2 regions of the Macrococcus equipercicus genome follow, and region 2 is predicted to be linked to the other one. Evidence: riboswitches for the same ligand, from Rfam matches in the RefSeq annotation. Region 2 holds a riboswitch; the other holds the start of a gene.
The links. Region 2 has a riboswitch for lysine ahead of KFV11_RS07580 (amino acid permease). Riboswitches for the same ligand answer to the same signal wherever they lie in the genome.

Region 1: another riboswitch for lysine. It lies ahead of KFV11_RS05775 (aspartate kinase); the one in region 2 lies ahead of KFV11_RS07580 (amino acid permease).

Annotation. Positions count from the first base shown of each region.
Region 1 is NZ_CP073809.1:1,128,718-1,136,429, forward strand. Features, by position in the region: gene KFV11_RS05760 (CvfB family protein) at 1-428, opposite strand, end outside; gene KFV11_RS05765 (ABC-F family ATP-binding cassette domain-containing protein) at 544-2,145, shown strand; gene KFV11_RS05770 (hypothetical protein) at 2,184-2,357, opposite strand; lysine riboswitch at 2,472-2,647, shown strand; gene KFV11_RS05775 (aspartate kinase) at 2,713-3,921, shown strand; gene KFV11_RS05780 (aspartate-semialdehyde dehydrogenase) at 3,933-4,928, shown strand; gene dapA (4-hydroxy-tetrahydrodipicolinate synthase) at 4,921-5,805, shown strand; gene dapB (4-hydroxy-tetrahydrodipicolinate reductase) at 5,802-6,518, shown strand; gene dapD (2,3,4,5-tetrahydropyridine-2,6-dicarboxylate N-acetyltransferase) at 6,539-7,252, shown strand; gene KFV11_RS05800 (M20 metallopeptidase family protein) at 7,342-7,712, shown strand, end outside.
Region 2 is NZ_CP073809.1:1,449,255-1,456,966, reverse strand. Features, by position in the region: gene thrS (threonine--tRNA ligase) at 1-1,287, shown strand, start outside; lysine riboswitch at 1,340-1,511, shown strand; gene KFV11_RS07580 (amino acid permease) at 1,570-3,051, shown strand; ribosomal protein L20 leader region at 3,096-3,214, shown strand; gene infC (translation initiation factor IF-3) at 3,235-3,771, shown strand; gene rpmI (50S ribosomal protein L35) at 3,784-3,984, shown strand; gene rplT (50S ribosomal protein L20) at 4,014-4,373, shown strand; gene KFV11_RS07560 (YndM family protein) at 4,532-4,945, shown strand; gene KFV11_RS07555 (M42 family metallopeptidase) at 5,043-6,119, shown strand; gene KFV11_RS07550 (dihydrolipoyl dehydrogenase family protein) at 6,192-7,571, opposite strand.

The DNA of each region.
Region 1 (7,712 bases), 320 kb from region 2:
TCACTCGCCAGACGGGCATAAATCTGGTCATTTTTATCGACGCGCAGCGTACAGAACAGCTCATCGCCGTTCTCCGGCCAGACATCCTTCACTTTCGGCAGGTCCTCCCACGGGATGATGATCTCCCTCGGCAGGCCAATATCGACCGTAACACCGTCCCGGTCTTTCTTGATGACTTTCACCCAGTCATATTTATTCGTCGAGATGACCGGCATGTTCTGCGTCGCAAACAGTTCTCCTGTACGGCCGGGATAGACGAAGAAGCTGTAGTCCTCACCGATCTCCAGCTCATCCCCTTCCTCAATCTCAGAGGCATTCAACTTCACACTTTCATTGTTCGGTCCAGCAAGCTTGTAAGTCGAACCTTCAAGACCAATGACCTTCAAAAAGTCAATGCTGCCTGACAGGCGTTTTTCATTGTTTTCCATACGTACTCCTTTAGTTCTTTTTCTCATATTATAACACCTCATAATAATTAAAGTATAAGCGTATGATGAAATATGTTATAATTTTGAGCGGAAAACAAATATTAAGGAGAATGTTATGTTACAAGTATCTAATGTCAGTCTTCGTTTCGGCGACCGCAAATTATTTGAAGACGTTAATATTAAATTCACGCCCGGCAACTGCTACGGCCTGATCGGTGCCAATGGTGCCGGGAAATCAACTTTCCTGAAAATCCTCTCCGGCGAACTGGATTCACAGACAGGTCACGTCTCGCTTGGCAAAGATGAACGTTTATCAGTTTTAAAACAGGACCACTTCGCCTATGAAGATGAGCGTGTACTGGATGTTGTGCTTCGCGGTAACGAACGCCTCTGGTCCGTCATGAATGAGAAGAATGAGATCTACATGAAGCCTGACTTCAACGATGAGGACGGCATGCGTGCCGCTGAACTTGAAGGTGAGTTCGGTGAGATGGGCGGCTGGACTGCTGAAAGCGATGCGCAAGTGTTATTGTCAGGACTCGGTATTAAAGATGAGTTCCATGACAAAACGATGTCCGAGCTAGAAAACAACCAGAAGATCAAAGTGCTGCTTGCGCAGGCATTGTTCGGTGAGCCGGATGTCCTGCTGCTTGACGAGCCGACAAACGGTCTTGATATCCCGGCCATCAGCTGGCTTGAGGACTTCCTGATCAACTTCGACAACACAGTCATCGTCGTGTCCCATGACCGTCACTTCCTGAACAACGTCTGTACGCATATCGCTGACCTTGACTACGGTAAGATTAAAGTCTATGTCGGCAACTATGATTTCTGGTATCAGTCAAGCCAGCTCGCACAGCAGATGCTGCAGGATTCAAACAAGAAGAAGGAAGAGAAAATCAAGGAGCTGCAGGACTTCGTTGCCCGCTTCAGTGCGAACGCATCGAAATCCAAGCAGGCGACAAGCCGTAAGAAGATGCTCGAGAAGATCGAGCTGGATGACATCCAGCCGTCATCGCGTAAGTATCCATTCGTCAACTTCAAGCCGGAACGTGAGATCGGCAATGAACTGCTGCAGGTTCAGGGGCTGTCTAAATCTATCGACGGTGTGAAAGTCCTCGATAACTTGTCATTCACGATGAACCCGAACGACAAAGCAGTTCTTGTCGGTGATTCAGAGATCGCGAAATCCACACTCCTTAAAATCCTTGCAGGTGAAATGGAGCCGGATGAAGGAAGCTATAAATGGGGCGTCACGACTTCCCAGTCTTACCTGCCGAAAGATAATTCAGAGTTCTTTGACGAGAAGAACATCGACCTTGTAGAATGGCTGCGTCAGTACGCACCACCTGAGGAACAGACAGAGACGTTCCTGCGTGGATTCCTCGGCCGTATGCTGTTCTCCGGTGAAGAAGTCCGCAAGAAAGCGAAAGTATTGTCCGGGGGAGAAAAGGTCCGCTGTATGCTGAGCAAGATGATGCTGTCATCTGCCAATGTGCTGCTGCTTGATGAACCGACGAACCATCTGGACTTAGAGAGCATCACTGCTGTCAATGACGGCTTGAAGGCATTCAAAGGTTCTATCATCTTCACTTCTTATGACTTTGAATTCATCAATACAATCGCCAACCGTGTCATCGATCTGAATGTACCGGGTGGACTCTCTAAAGAAATCTCATATGAAGAGTACTTGAAAGAGCAGGGCGTACTGAAATAATCATAAAGGTCGTGCCGCATCATGCGGCACGACCTTTTTCAGCTGACAATAAGCCAGCCGAGCAGTGAGCCGATGAGGACGATCACCAGGAGAATTCCGGTGCTTTTCGTATCCAGCAGATTCCCTGCCCCGTTGTTCAGTGGGTCCGTTAAAGGATTCGTTTTTGACTCTTTATAACTGAGCCGCTCTTTGTCATCGATAGTGCTCTTCATTTTTAACCCTCTTTTCAGAATTATTTATCGCAGTAACGCAACAAATTTTCAAACAATTATAAATACACTATACAAATTAATTCGCTTTATGTATAATAAAACCAACAATTGAATAGTTAGAGATGAGGCGCATCAATCATAAGTAAGTAAAGTTCGTATCTGCAAATGCTTTACTGAAAGGGTGAGATGCCGAAATCGGAGTCGCTGTTGCAGCAGTGCCCCGGTTGGATTCACAGGTTAAGAGCTAGGAATCTGTCATTATTTGATAATAATGGAGTGCATCACTTGTAAATAGATAAACAAGTCCGCACGCGGACTTGTTTTTTTGTTTATAGATGCCATAGGAGGCAGACTTGTGGTTACAAAGAGAAGCGTATTGAAGTTCGGCGGTACATCTGTCGCTGACTTTGAGAAGATCAAGAATATCGGGAATTATTTGAAAGACCGCGTCAACAATGATGAACAGCTGGTTGTTGTCGTCTCCGCCATGGGCAAGACGACGGACGTGCTCCTTGAGAATGTCGGCATGTTATCGGCTAAGCCGAATGAGGAGAATCTGGCTCTGCTGCTTACGACGGGTGAACAGCAGACCATCTCCTATCTCGCCATTGTGCTCCATGAACTGGGTGTCAGCGTCAAGGCGCTGACCGGATTCCAGGCAGGTATCAAGACAATGGGCCATCATATGAAAAGCAAAATCCAGGATATCGAAGCGGAAGTACTCAACAGAAACTTCGAGTCACACGATGTACTAGTCGTAGCCGGCTTCCAGGGCATCAATGAGCGCGGAGAGATTACGACGCTCGGCCGCGGCGGCAGTGACACAACAGCGGTGGCCATCGCGTCAGCGCTTGCAGCACCGTGTGAGATCTATACAGATGTCGCCGGCGTCTACAGCACAGACCCGCGGCTGTATCCGGCGGCGAAGCGGCTTGACGTTGTGAGCTTCGAAGAAATGATGGAGATGAGCGCGCTCGGTGCCGGCGTGCTGGAGACGAGAAGCGTTGAAATCGCGAAAAACTATAACATCCCGATTTATCTCGGTAAAACACTATCAGATGAGAAAGGAACATGGATCATGCCGAAAGAAGATATACTCGAGAAGAAAGCAGTGACCGGGGTCGCCCTCGATAAAGATATGAACTACGTGACCCTCAGCTATCCGATGTATGACAGAAACTTGCTGGAGGAGCTGTTTATACGGCTTGAGCAGGGAGAGATCAATGTTGATATGATTTCACAGATCGTCAACAGCGACGGCCTGCAGCTGTCGTTCACAATGAAAGATACAGATGTCAATCAGATCAATGAGATTTTCAGCGGACTGATCGGCCGGTTCCCTTCCCTCGTCTATAACGTTGAGGAAAACTACGTCAAAGTGTCAGTGATCGGTTCCGGCATGAGAGATATGTCCGGCGTCGCATCTAAAGTATTTATGACGCTGCTCAACCACAATATCAACTTTTATCAGGTCACGACGTCGGAAATCAGCATTTCCTATGTCGTCAACCATGAAAACGGCCAGCTTGCAGTAGAACAGCTGTGTCAAGCATTTGAACTTTAGGAGGAAACCACATGTATAGATTAGCAGTAGTCGGAGCGACAGGACTTGTCGGCTCTAAAATGCTCGAAGTATTAGACAGAAAAAACATTCCTTTCAGTGAACTGACATTATTCTCCTCAAAAAAGTCAGCCGGCACTGAAGTCATGTTCAAAGGACAGACTTATACCGTCCGGGAACTGACAGCAGAAGCAGCGGCTGAACCGTTTGATTATGTGCTGATGAGTGCAGGCGGCGGGACATCGCTGAAATTCTCACCCCTATTCGAACAGAGCGGCGCGACAGTGATCGACAATTCAAGTGCCTTCAGAATGGAGGGAGATATTGACCTCATTGTCCCTGAGGTGAACCGTCCTCAGTCCAACCGTACAATCATTGCCAACCCTAACTGTTCAACGATTCAGTCCGTCGTCCCGCTGAAACCGCTGGCCGACCGCTTCGGACTTGAGCGTGTCAGCTATACGACTTATCAGGCGGTATCGGGGTCAGGTATTGCAGGCAGGAACGATCTGGCAAACGGAGAGAAAGGGATCGCACCGACCAACTACCCTCACCCTATCTACAACAATGCGCTGCCTCATATTGATGTCTTCCAGGACGACGGCTACACTAAGGAAGAACAGAAGATGATCGATGAGACGAAGAAGATTCTGCAGCTGCCTGAACTGAAAGTTACAGCGACTTGTGTCCGGATTCCTGTCCAGGACAGCCACAGCGTCGCTATCAACGTCACATTAAGCACGCCGGCGACTGTTGAAGAGATCAGAGACGTACTTGCTGCGGCACCAGGTATTGTCGTTGTCGATGACGTCAAAAATAATGCATATCCGATGGCCATCCATTCCACAGACCGCGATGAAGTGTTCGTCGGCCGCATCCGCAGCGACGAGTCACTGCCGAACACCTTCCATATTTGGTGTACAGCTGATAATTTACTGAAAGGTGCAGCGCTGAACGCTGTACAGATTCTCGAGCAGCTTCATACGATAAGGAGTGAATCTCATGTCTAAACTGTTTCATGGTACAGCGGTTGCTATCACGACCCCGTTCAAAGAAGGTGTCGTAGATTATGATACATTCGAACGCCATATTGAGTTTCTGCTCACTAACGATATTAAAGCGCTGTTTGTCAACGGCACGACGGGTGAAGGCTCCACATTGACGAAAGAAGAACAAATCAGACTTGTCGAGACAGCGGTGAAAGTCACTGCCGGCCGTGTACCGGTCTATGTCGGCTCAGGCACCAATGATACTCAGGCGTCCATCCAGCAGTCATTAAATGTGAAAGCAGCGGGCGCAGACGGGATCATGCTCATCACCCCTTACTACAATAAAACCAATCAGCGCGGATTAATCGCTCATTTCACAGCTATCGCTGATGCGGTCGAACTGCCGGTGATTCTTTACAATGTACCGTCGCGCACGAACGTGACGATTGAGCCTGAGACAGTGAAGGAACTGGCTGCTCACCCGCATATCGCCGCGTTAAAAGATGCGACAGGCGATATGCAGTACTTTGAAGCAGTGAAAAGTCTTGTTCCTGACGATTTCGCTCTATACAGCGGCAACGATGACTCCTTCATCGAATTCCTGGATCACGGCGGCGACGGCATTATCTCTGTAGCTGCCAATGCGGTACCGAAAGAGTTTCAGACGATCTACGAAGTGTATCAGCAGGATCCATCTCAAGCAGGCGATCTGTATGCAGGCGTCAGCCCGTTGATTGAAGCGCTGAATATCGATATCAATCCGATGCCGATTAAAGCGCTCGTCACTTACTTAGGCTTTGCAGACGGCAGTCTTAGATTACCGCTTGTCGCCCTGCCGCCACATGAAACTAAAGCTGTTATCCATATGTATCAGCAGCTGAAGGACGGGATACTATGAGAATTCTGCTCGCCGGCTACGGCGCCATGAACGTACGCGTCGCCAAACTTGCTGAAGAACGTGGTCATGTCATCACCGGTATTATTGTCAACCGCCAGAACGATTACCCCTACCCCGCCTATTCAGTGGAGAGTGACTGGCCGGATGCGGATGTCATCATTGACTTCTCCCATCCTGAACTGTCACTGGCTTTGATCAGCAAGGCGCAGCTGCCTATTGTGATGGCGACAACCGGTCAAAAGGAAAATATCATCCAGGCACTGCACGACCGGGCAGCAGAACTCCCTGTTTTCTTCAGTGCGAATATGAGCTACGGCGTCCATATTTTGACTGAAATCATCAAGTACAGTGTCCCGCTGCTCCAGAACTTTGATATAGAGCTGACTGAGAAGCACCACCGCAGAAAAGTCGATGCGCCGAGCGGTACACTGGTCAAACTCTACGATACGATTAAAGAGCAGCGCGCGCAGTCGACACCTGTGTACGACCGCACAAATATCCACTCAGCCCGCACGGCCGAAGAAGTCGGCATCAACGTCGTCCGCGGCGGTACAATTGTCGGCGAACATGAGGTGCTGTTCGCCGGTCATGATGAAACGATACAGATTATTCACCGCGCCCAGAGCAAAGATATATTTGCTAGCGGCAGCATCGATGTGGCAGAACAGTTGATCAATAGACCACCCGGATATTATACATTCGATACTTTATAAAACGAAAAGAGGACTTATTCATGAAAGAATTTACAGCACAGGAAATCATCCAGTATATCAGCGACGCTAAAAAGCAGACCCCTGTCAAAGTTTATGTGAACGGCAACTTCGAAGCAGTGACATTCCCTGACAGCTTCAAAGTGTTCGGCTCTGATGCATCAAAAACAATCTTTGCGGATTACAGCGACTGGGCAGAATTCTATGAAGCCAATCAGTCAGCAGTCACTGAATTCGAAGTGGAATATGACCGTAGAAACTCAGCCATTCCGCTGATCGACCAGACAACAATCAATGCACGCATTGAACCCGGTGCATTCATCCGTGAACATGCAGTGATCGGTGACAATGCCGTGATTATGATGGGTGCAACGATTAATATCGGTGCCGTTGTCGGTGAAGGAACGATGATTGACATGAACGCGACGCTCGGCGGCCGTGCGACAACCGGCAGAAATGTCCATGTCGGTGCAGGAGCCGTGCTTGCGGGCGTCATAGAGCCGCCAAGTGCGCAGCCTGTCATCATTGAAGATGACGTCCTGATCGGAGCAAACGCCGTCGTTCTGGAAGGCGTCCGTGTCGGCAAAGGTGCTGTCGTTGCAGCTGGTGCCATCGTGACTGAAGATGTAGCTCCAGGAACAGTAGTCGCCGGCACACCTGCCAGAGTGATCAAGCAGGTCAGTGAAGTAGAAGGCTCTAAAATTGAAATTGTCCAGGCATTAAGAAACTTAAAATAAATTATCCTGAATGAGGCTGTGACATATCTTGATAAGCTCCTGTGACAAGTGCAGGCTACAGATGTCCCAACCTCTTTCTTATTAGGAGAATGATAATGGAACTGCAATTTTTGACTGAAACGAGACGCCATCTCCATCAGCATCCTGAGCTGAGCATGGAGGAGTTCAACACAACAGCATTCATTAAAAGCAGGCTTGACGCCCTGCACATCAGTTATGAGTGCCCGCTTCCGACAGGAGTCATCGCAAAGATTGAAGGCAGCGGCTCTACTGCTGTCGGCTTCAGAGCTGATATTGATGCCCTTCCTATTCTTGAGGAGAATACGTGCGACTATAAATCGACAGTAGACCACGTGATGCATGCCTGTGGTCATGACGGCCATACAGCGATGCTGCTCGGTTTTGCGGGACGCGTTAAACAGCTGGCAGACAGCGGCCGTTTAAAGACGACGGTCTACTT
Region 2 (7,712 bases):
CAGCGTATTTACGGCACTGCCTTCTTTGACAAGAAAGCACTGAAAGCACATCTGCAGGTTCTTGAGGAACGCAAAGAGCGCGACCACCGCAAGATCGGTAAAGAGCTGAATTTATTCGCGACTAACCCATTGATCGGTGCCGGTCTGCCGCTCTGGCTGCCGAATGGTGCAACGATCCGCCGCGAGCTGGAACGTTATATCGTCGACAAAGAAGTCGCACTCGGCTATGACCACGTATACACACCGGTCATGGGGTCAGTCGATCTGTATAAGACGTCCGGTCACTGGGATCACTACCAGGAAGATATGTTCCCTGTGATGGAGATGGATAACGAGTCACTCGTGCTGCGTCCGATGAACTGTCCGCACCATATGATGATCTACAAAAACGCGAAGCACAGCTACCGTGAACTGCCGATCCGTATCGCAGAACTTGGTACAATGCACCGTTACGAAGCAAGCGGCGCTGTATCAGGGCTGCAGCGTGTCCGCGGCATGACTTTGAATGATGCCCATATCTTCGTCCGTCCGGATCAGATCAAGGATGAGTTCAAGCGTGTCGTGCAGCTCGTCATTGATGTCTATGAAGACTTCAAGTTCAAGGACTATAAGTTCCGCCTGTCTTACCGCGATCCGGAAGACACAGAGAAATACTTCCAGGATGATGAGATGTGGGAACGTGCACAGCGCATGCTGAAAGAAGCAGTGGATGAGATGGGACTTGATTATGAGGAAGCGCCGGGTGAAGCGGCATTCTACGGTCCGAAGCTTGATGTGCAGGTGAAGACAGCACTCGGCAAGGAAGAGACATTATCGACTGTACAGCTTGACTTCCTGCTGCCTGAACGCTTTGACCTGACTTATGTCGGCAGCGACGGGGCTGAACATCGCCCGGTCGTCATCCACCGCGGTGTTATCTCAACGATGGAACGCTTCGTTGCCTTCCTGACTGAGGAATATAAAGGCGCTTATCCAACTTGGCTTGCGCCGAATCAGCTGGAGATCATCCCGGTATCGAACGAAGTGCATTACGACTATGCGAGAGCGCTGTATGACGAACTGAAGTCACAGGGCGTGCGCTGTCATATCGATGACCGTGAGGAGAAGATGGGCTACAAGATTCGTGAGGCGCAGATGAACAAAGTGCCTTATCAGGTGGTTGTCGGCGATAAAGAAGTGGAGAATAATGAAGTCAATGTCCGTCAGTACGGCAAGAAAGAATCATTGACGATGGAGCGCGATGAATTCATCTGGCAGCTCATCGACGAAATCCGCCTGAAAAAATAGTTGTGAAACCGTAATTAATACGGTATAGTAGAACAAAATATAATATTCCTCAAAAAGAGGTAGAGGTTGCAATGAAGATGAGTAACTCTGCAGATACGGTATCACGTAAATGACGCAGGACGAAAGGTGACATTGCCGAAGTGACTCCTGATGATAACAAGGAGCTGCTGGGCTGACGTAGAAGATATGTCAGACTGTCACATCCGTGATGCGCTACTTAAACCAATATATTGGTGTGCATCTATGGATGTGCACCTCTTTTTGTGTGACGAGAGGTGACATATGAGTAATACAGAAGTACAACGTAAATTAAAGCCCCGGCATATCTCGATGATCGCAATCGGCGGCTGTATCGGCACCGGCCTGTTTATGACCTCAGGCGGTGCTATAAGGGAAGCAGGTCCAGGCGGTGCGCTGCTTGCATTCGCCGTCATCGGTCTTATGGTCTTCTTCCTGATGACAAGTCTTGGTGAGATGGCGACCTACCTGCCGATTTCAGGGTCATTCTCAACTTATGCAACGCGCTTTGTTGATCCGTCCCTCGGCTTTGCCCTCGGCTGGAACTACTGGTTCAACTGGGTGATCACGGTCGCCGCTGATGTCAGTATCGCAAGTTCCGTCATCAAGTACTGGAGTGTCTTTGACTTCATGCCGGCATGGGCATGGAGCCTTGTGTTCCTTGCGATAATTTTCGGTCTGAATACACTCAGCGTGAAAGTGTACGGCGAGAGCGAATACTGGTTCGCCCTCGTCAAAGTAGTGACAGTTATTTTATTCATCGGAATCGGCCTCTTGACGATCTTCGGTATTCTCGGCGGCGAGTATATCGGCTTCTCAAACTTTACAGCGGGAGATGCGCCGTTTCTCGGACAGAATATGACGCAGTCGTTCCTGACCATTCTCGGCGTATTCCTTGTGGCAGGATTCAGCTTCCAGGGGACAGAGCTTGTCGGCATCACGGCCGGTGAATCAGAAGAGCCGGAGAAAACTATTCCGAAGGCGATCAACCAGGTGTTCTGGCGTATTCTGATTTTCTATATTCTCGCGATTCTGATCATCGGTCTGATCATCCCTTACACCAACCCGAACTTGATGGGCGGAGATGATATCGCGAAATCACCGTTTACGCTTGTGTTCGAGAATGCAGGTCTTGCGTTTGCCGCATCATTCATGAACGCGGTCATCCTGACATCGATCCTGTCAGCAGGTAACTCAGGGATGTATGCATCGACACGTATGCTGTATGCCATGGGTAAAGACGGTCTGGCCTCAAAGAAATTCTCAGCAGTGAATAAGCAGGGTGTGCCGATTCCAAGTCTGCTCGCAACATTTGTAGTAGTGATTCTGATCTTCCTGGTCGAGCGCCTTGCTAACGGTGCCTATGAATATATCGTCGCTGCAAGCGGGATGACCGGCTTCATCGCCTGGCTCGGTATAGCGGTCAGCCATTACCGTTTCAGACGCGCGTTTTACGCTCAGAACAAAGACTTATCTGTACTGAAATACCGCGCGAAACTGTTCCCGTTCGGCCCGTTATTTGCCTTTGCGCTCTGTCTGCTCGTTATTTTGGGGCAGGATGTGGATCTTGTGACCGGCGGTAAGTTTGAATGGAAGTCTGTCCTGATCACTTACATGGGAATCCCGGTATTTCTGTTCTTCTACTTCTATCATAAACTGAAATATAAAACGAAGAAGATTCCACTGACACAAGTCGACTTATCACAGTCCCACGATATGAGCGAATACGAAAAAATTAATGTTTGACATACGTCATTAATCCTGTTATACTTTAGTCTGTTGAATACGAAACGGACAAGTAGAAGCATCCCGCTTCTCACCCTGAAGACGCCACGAGCCGTTACAGGGTAAAATAACATGATTAAACATGTCTTGCGGGTGCCTTGTGCACCCGCGTTTTTTTTGTTCGTCGAGTAAATCCAATAGGAGGTGTCAATCATAGCTAAAGATCAAACGCAAATCAATGACAAAATCCGTGCAAGAGAACTTCGATTAATCGGACATGATGGAGAACAGCTGGGTGTAAAGACTAAGTTCGAAGCCCTTGAAATCGCTGAACGTGTGAATTTGGACGTCGTACTAGTTGCGCCGACCGCTAAACCGCCTGTTGCTAAGATCATGGACTACGGTAAGTTCAAGTTCGAACAGCAGAAGAAAGAAAAAGAAGCACGTAAAAATCAGAAGATTGTTGTTGTCAAAGAAATCAGATTAAGCCCGACCATTGAAGATAATGACTTTAATACGAAGTTGAAAAACGGTCGTAAATTCCTTGAGAAGAACGATAAAGTTAAAGTATCTATCCGCTTCAGAGGTCGTGCAATCACGCATAAGGAATTTGGTCAGCGAGTGCTTGAGAAATTTGCTGATGAGTGTAAAGATATCGCTACAGTGGAACAAAAACCGAAGATGGATGGTCGTTCGATGTTCCTGATGCTCGCACCAATCGTCGACAAAAAACAAAACTAGGAGGACAATACAATGCCTAAAATGAAAACTCACCGCGGAGGAGCAAAACGCGTTAAAAGAACTGGTTCAGGTAAATTGAAACGTTCTAGAGCTTATACTTCTCACCTTTTCGCAAACAAATCAACTAAACAAAAACGCGGATTACGTAAAGCGTCATTAGTCTCTAAAGGCGATCAAAAACGCGTTGCACAAATGTTAACATACGTAAAATAATAATAGGATTATACTAAGGAGGAATTATCATGCCACGAGTTAAAGGTGGAACAGTGACGCGTGCCCGTCGCAAAAGAACCATTAAATTAGCAAAAGGTTATTTCGGTTCAAAACATACATTATACAGAGTAGCAAAACAACAAGTAATGAAATCAGGTCAATATGCATACCGTGACCGTCGTCAGAAAAAACGTGACTTCCGTAAATTATGGATCGCACGTATCAATGCGGCTGCACGTATGAATGACATCAGCTACAGCCGTTTAATGAACGGTCTTAAAGTAGCCGGCATCGACATCAACCGTAAAATGTTATCAGAGATCGCAATCTCTGACGAAAAAGCATTTGCTGAGTTAGTGACTCAAGCGAAAAACGCTTTAAATAAATAATAGACGAAACCGCAGTGCTGACGTGCACCGCGGTTTTTTTATGTGGAATAACTGTAAAAATAAATATATTCTGAATGAATATGTCCGATTTTTCGTTTATCCTCTCAATGTCAGGGTATTTCTGATAGTAAGACGTCAATGAGGAGAGGAGGGAAATGATGGACCACTTAAAAGCATTAGTCGTGAAATTCATCGTGATTGCGCTCGTTCTGTTTATTGTTTTGACTTTAATCTTCAATGTGCCGTTCATGGACACGTTATGGATCAGTTTAGTGACAACACTGCTTGCCTATCTGCTCGGTGACCTCGGCATCTTCAATAAAGCGGGACGTTCTGGTGAATTCACTAAACGTAACGGCCTTGCATCATTAGCAGATTTAGTCCTGTCATTTTTAGTCATCTGGTTGATGGCAAGAGCATTGACAGGGAACAATGATGATATGTTCTGGCCTTCTTTATTGTCTGCTTTAGCAATCACTGGCGGCGAATGGCTGTTCTTCCACAAATTCGTCGACCGCACGGTATTCAACAGACCGGGTAAAGAAGTCGCTCACAATAATGCACATCGCTAGTTTGATCAAGGAGGCACAATAGTGCTTCCTTTTTTGTGTTGGCAATCATCAGATAACTCTTTATACTGGGAGTAATACAGACAAAGGGGATGTTTTTTTGGATCAACAGTTAGCGCGTTTCAAGGCTTTGACCGACTGCAATGCACCGTCAGGATTTGAAGGACCGATGACACGGCTCATGAAGAGCTACCTGGAACCGGTCGCGGATGATATCATCCAGGATAATACAGGCAGCATATTCGGCAGAAAGAAAGGGACAGGGAAACATGCTGTCATGCTGGCGGGCCATCTGGACGAGATCGGGTTTATGGTGACTGCTATTACTGATGACGGCTTCATCAAGTTCACGAACCTCGGCTACTGGTGGGCGAACGTCATGCTCAGCCAGAAAGTGACGATCACCGGCAGCAGAGGAGCGGTCAGAGGGGTCATCGGTGGTAAGCCGCCGCATGTACTCGGTGTCCAGGAGAAAGAACAGGCAGCCAGCGTCCCGAATATGTTCATAGATATCGGCGTGGACTCAAAAGCTGAGGTGCTTGCTACCGGTATACGGATCGGTGACGCCGTGACGCCGTACAGTGAGTTTGAAGTGATGACGAATCCCGACTATCTGCTGGCGAAAGCATGGGACAACCGTTTCGGCTGTGCGCTCGCTGTTGAGGCGCTGGAAACATACAGCAATGAGGAGATCACAGTAGTGGCAGGAGCAGTCACGCAGGAGGAGACGATGTCACGCGGCGCAAAGACAGCAGCACACACCGTGAAGCCGTCTCTTGCTATTGCGCTTGACGTCGGCCTCTGTACAAAGACACCCGGCATGAGCGGAAGCACCAAGATGGGTGACGGCCCGATTGTTGTGCTGATCGATGCGTGGCATATTTCGCATCCATCGTTCAGACGGTTCGTCACAGATGTGGCAGAGAAGCATGACATCAAGGTTCAGTTCGATTATCTGACCGGCGGCTATACAGATGCCGGGAACATCGCGCAAAGTTTAGACGGCATACCTGCTCTATCTATCGGTGTCCCGACGCGCTATATCCACTCCAATGTGTCAATGATGAACCGACGTGACTATAATGGTGCGCTCGAACTGGTCAATGCAGTGCTCGCTGAACTCACGGATGATAGAGTAGACCAGATCATTGAGCAGACTTACGAGCATCTATCATAAGTGCTATCATTTTTGTACTGATCGGATGAAAAGATACCGCGAAAAAAAGACTGCCGAGGCAGTCTTTTTTTATCACTCAATATCAAGGTCCAGCATCTCAATCTTCAAGAGATCCAGTATGCCGCTTGATTCACTCGGGAAAGCGAAGATCATCAGATTGAGGTCTTTCGCTGACAGTTCCTTCTCGACGATAAAGGTCATGATGTTGATGAGATCTGCTGCGTTATGACCAAAGATAGCAGCACCCGCCACATGATTTTTCTTATCGAGAGCAATCACCATTTCAGCATCCAGTTCATTCTTATACTCAAAGCGCATGTATTCGCCGAACTTAATGGTCCTGATCTTATAACCTTTATCCTCAGCCTCGCTGATCGGCATGCCGACCTGTGACAGACGGGGCAGAGTATAAGCGACTGAAGGAATCGCCGGATACTTGATCGGCAGAAGTTCGAGCGCTTTCTTCGGACTGAAGAGTTTGGCTTCACGTGCGATGATCTGAAGGGCGATATAATTCGATTCAAAGCTTGCAGTCGGCGTCAGCTTAGGAATGGATTTGTCCAGCACATCACCGCTCGCATAAATATGCGGAACAGACGTCTGCAGATGAGAGTTGACTTTGATCCCTTTATCACTGTAGTCGATGCCCACTGTCTCAAGGCCGATGTTCTCAACGTTCGGCACACGGCCAGTCGCATCAACGATATAGTCAGTCTCTAGTGTCGTTCCTGATTGGGTCGTCAAGGTCAGACGGCCATCCTTCTCTTCGACTTTCTCTGTATCTTCATTGAAGTGGAAGGTAACGTTCTCCTCCTCCAGCTTGTCGATCAGCATTTTGACATGGGGCTGGTGGAAGGCTTTCAGAATCTTGTCAGAGTGCACAATGACATGGACTTCTGAGCCGAATTTGCTCGCAATAGAAGCGAACTCAATACTGATATAACCGCCACCGATGAAGGTAATATGCTCAGGGAATGATTTTAGATCCATAAAGTCACGGCTGTCACGGAGATGTTCCTGACCTGGGATATTAAGCCGATGACTGCGCTGACCTGTCGCGATGACGATATATTTAGCCTGATAGGACTGATCGCCGACCTTCACCGTGTGTTCGTCTGTTATCAAGCCTTCGCCTTCAATGATCTCAATACCGGCTTTGTTGAAGACTTCAGCGAGTCTATCTTTCTGCGGATCAATGACCTTATGTTTGTAGCGCATCAGATGCTCCCAGCTCACCTCAGGACGGTTTGTGAAGATATCACCAAGACGGTCGATATCATCCAGCACCTCAAACGGTGACTCAAGCAAAATCTTCGGATTACAGCCGAAGTTGGTGCATGTGCCGGCTAGCGTATCCTTTTCAATCAGTGCGACTTTCATCTTCTGGCTGGCAAGCGCCACTGCTGCGTGCCAGGCTGCATGACCACTACCGATAAATATGACATCATACATTATTAGGTTCCTCCTTATAAAATAGGTTGCTTTAGATTTATTCCCTTTTAATCCATTATCAACCGTTAAAATGTGACAAAATAACAATATAATGAAATAGATGACGAGTATCTCACGTCTTTGAATTAGTTTATAATAAAG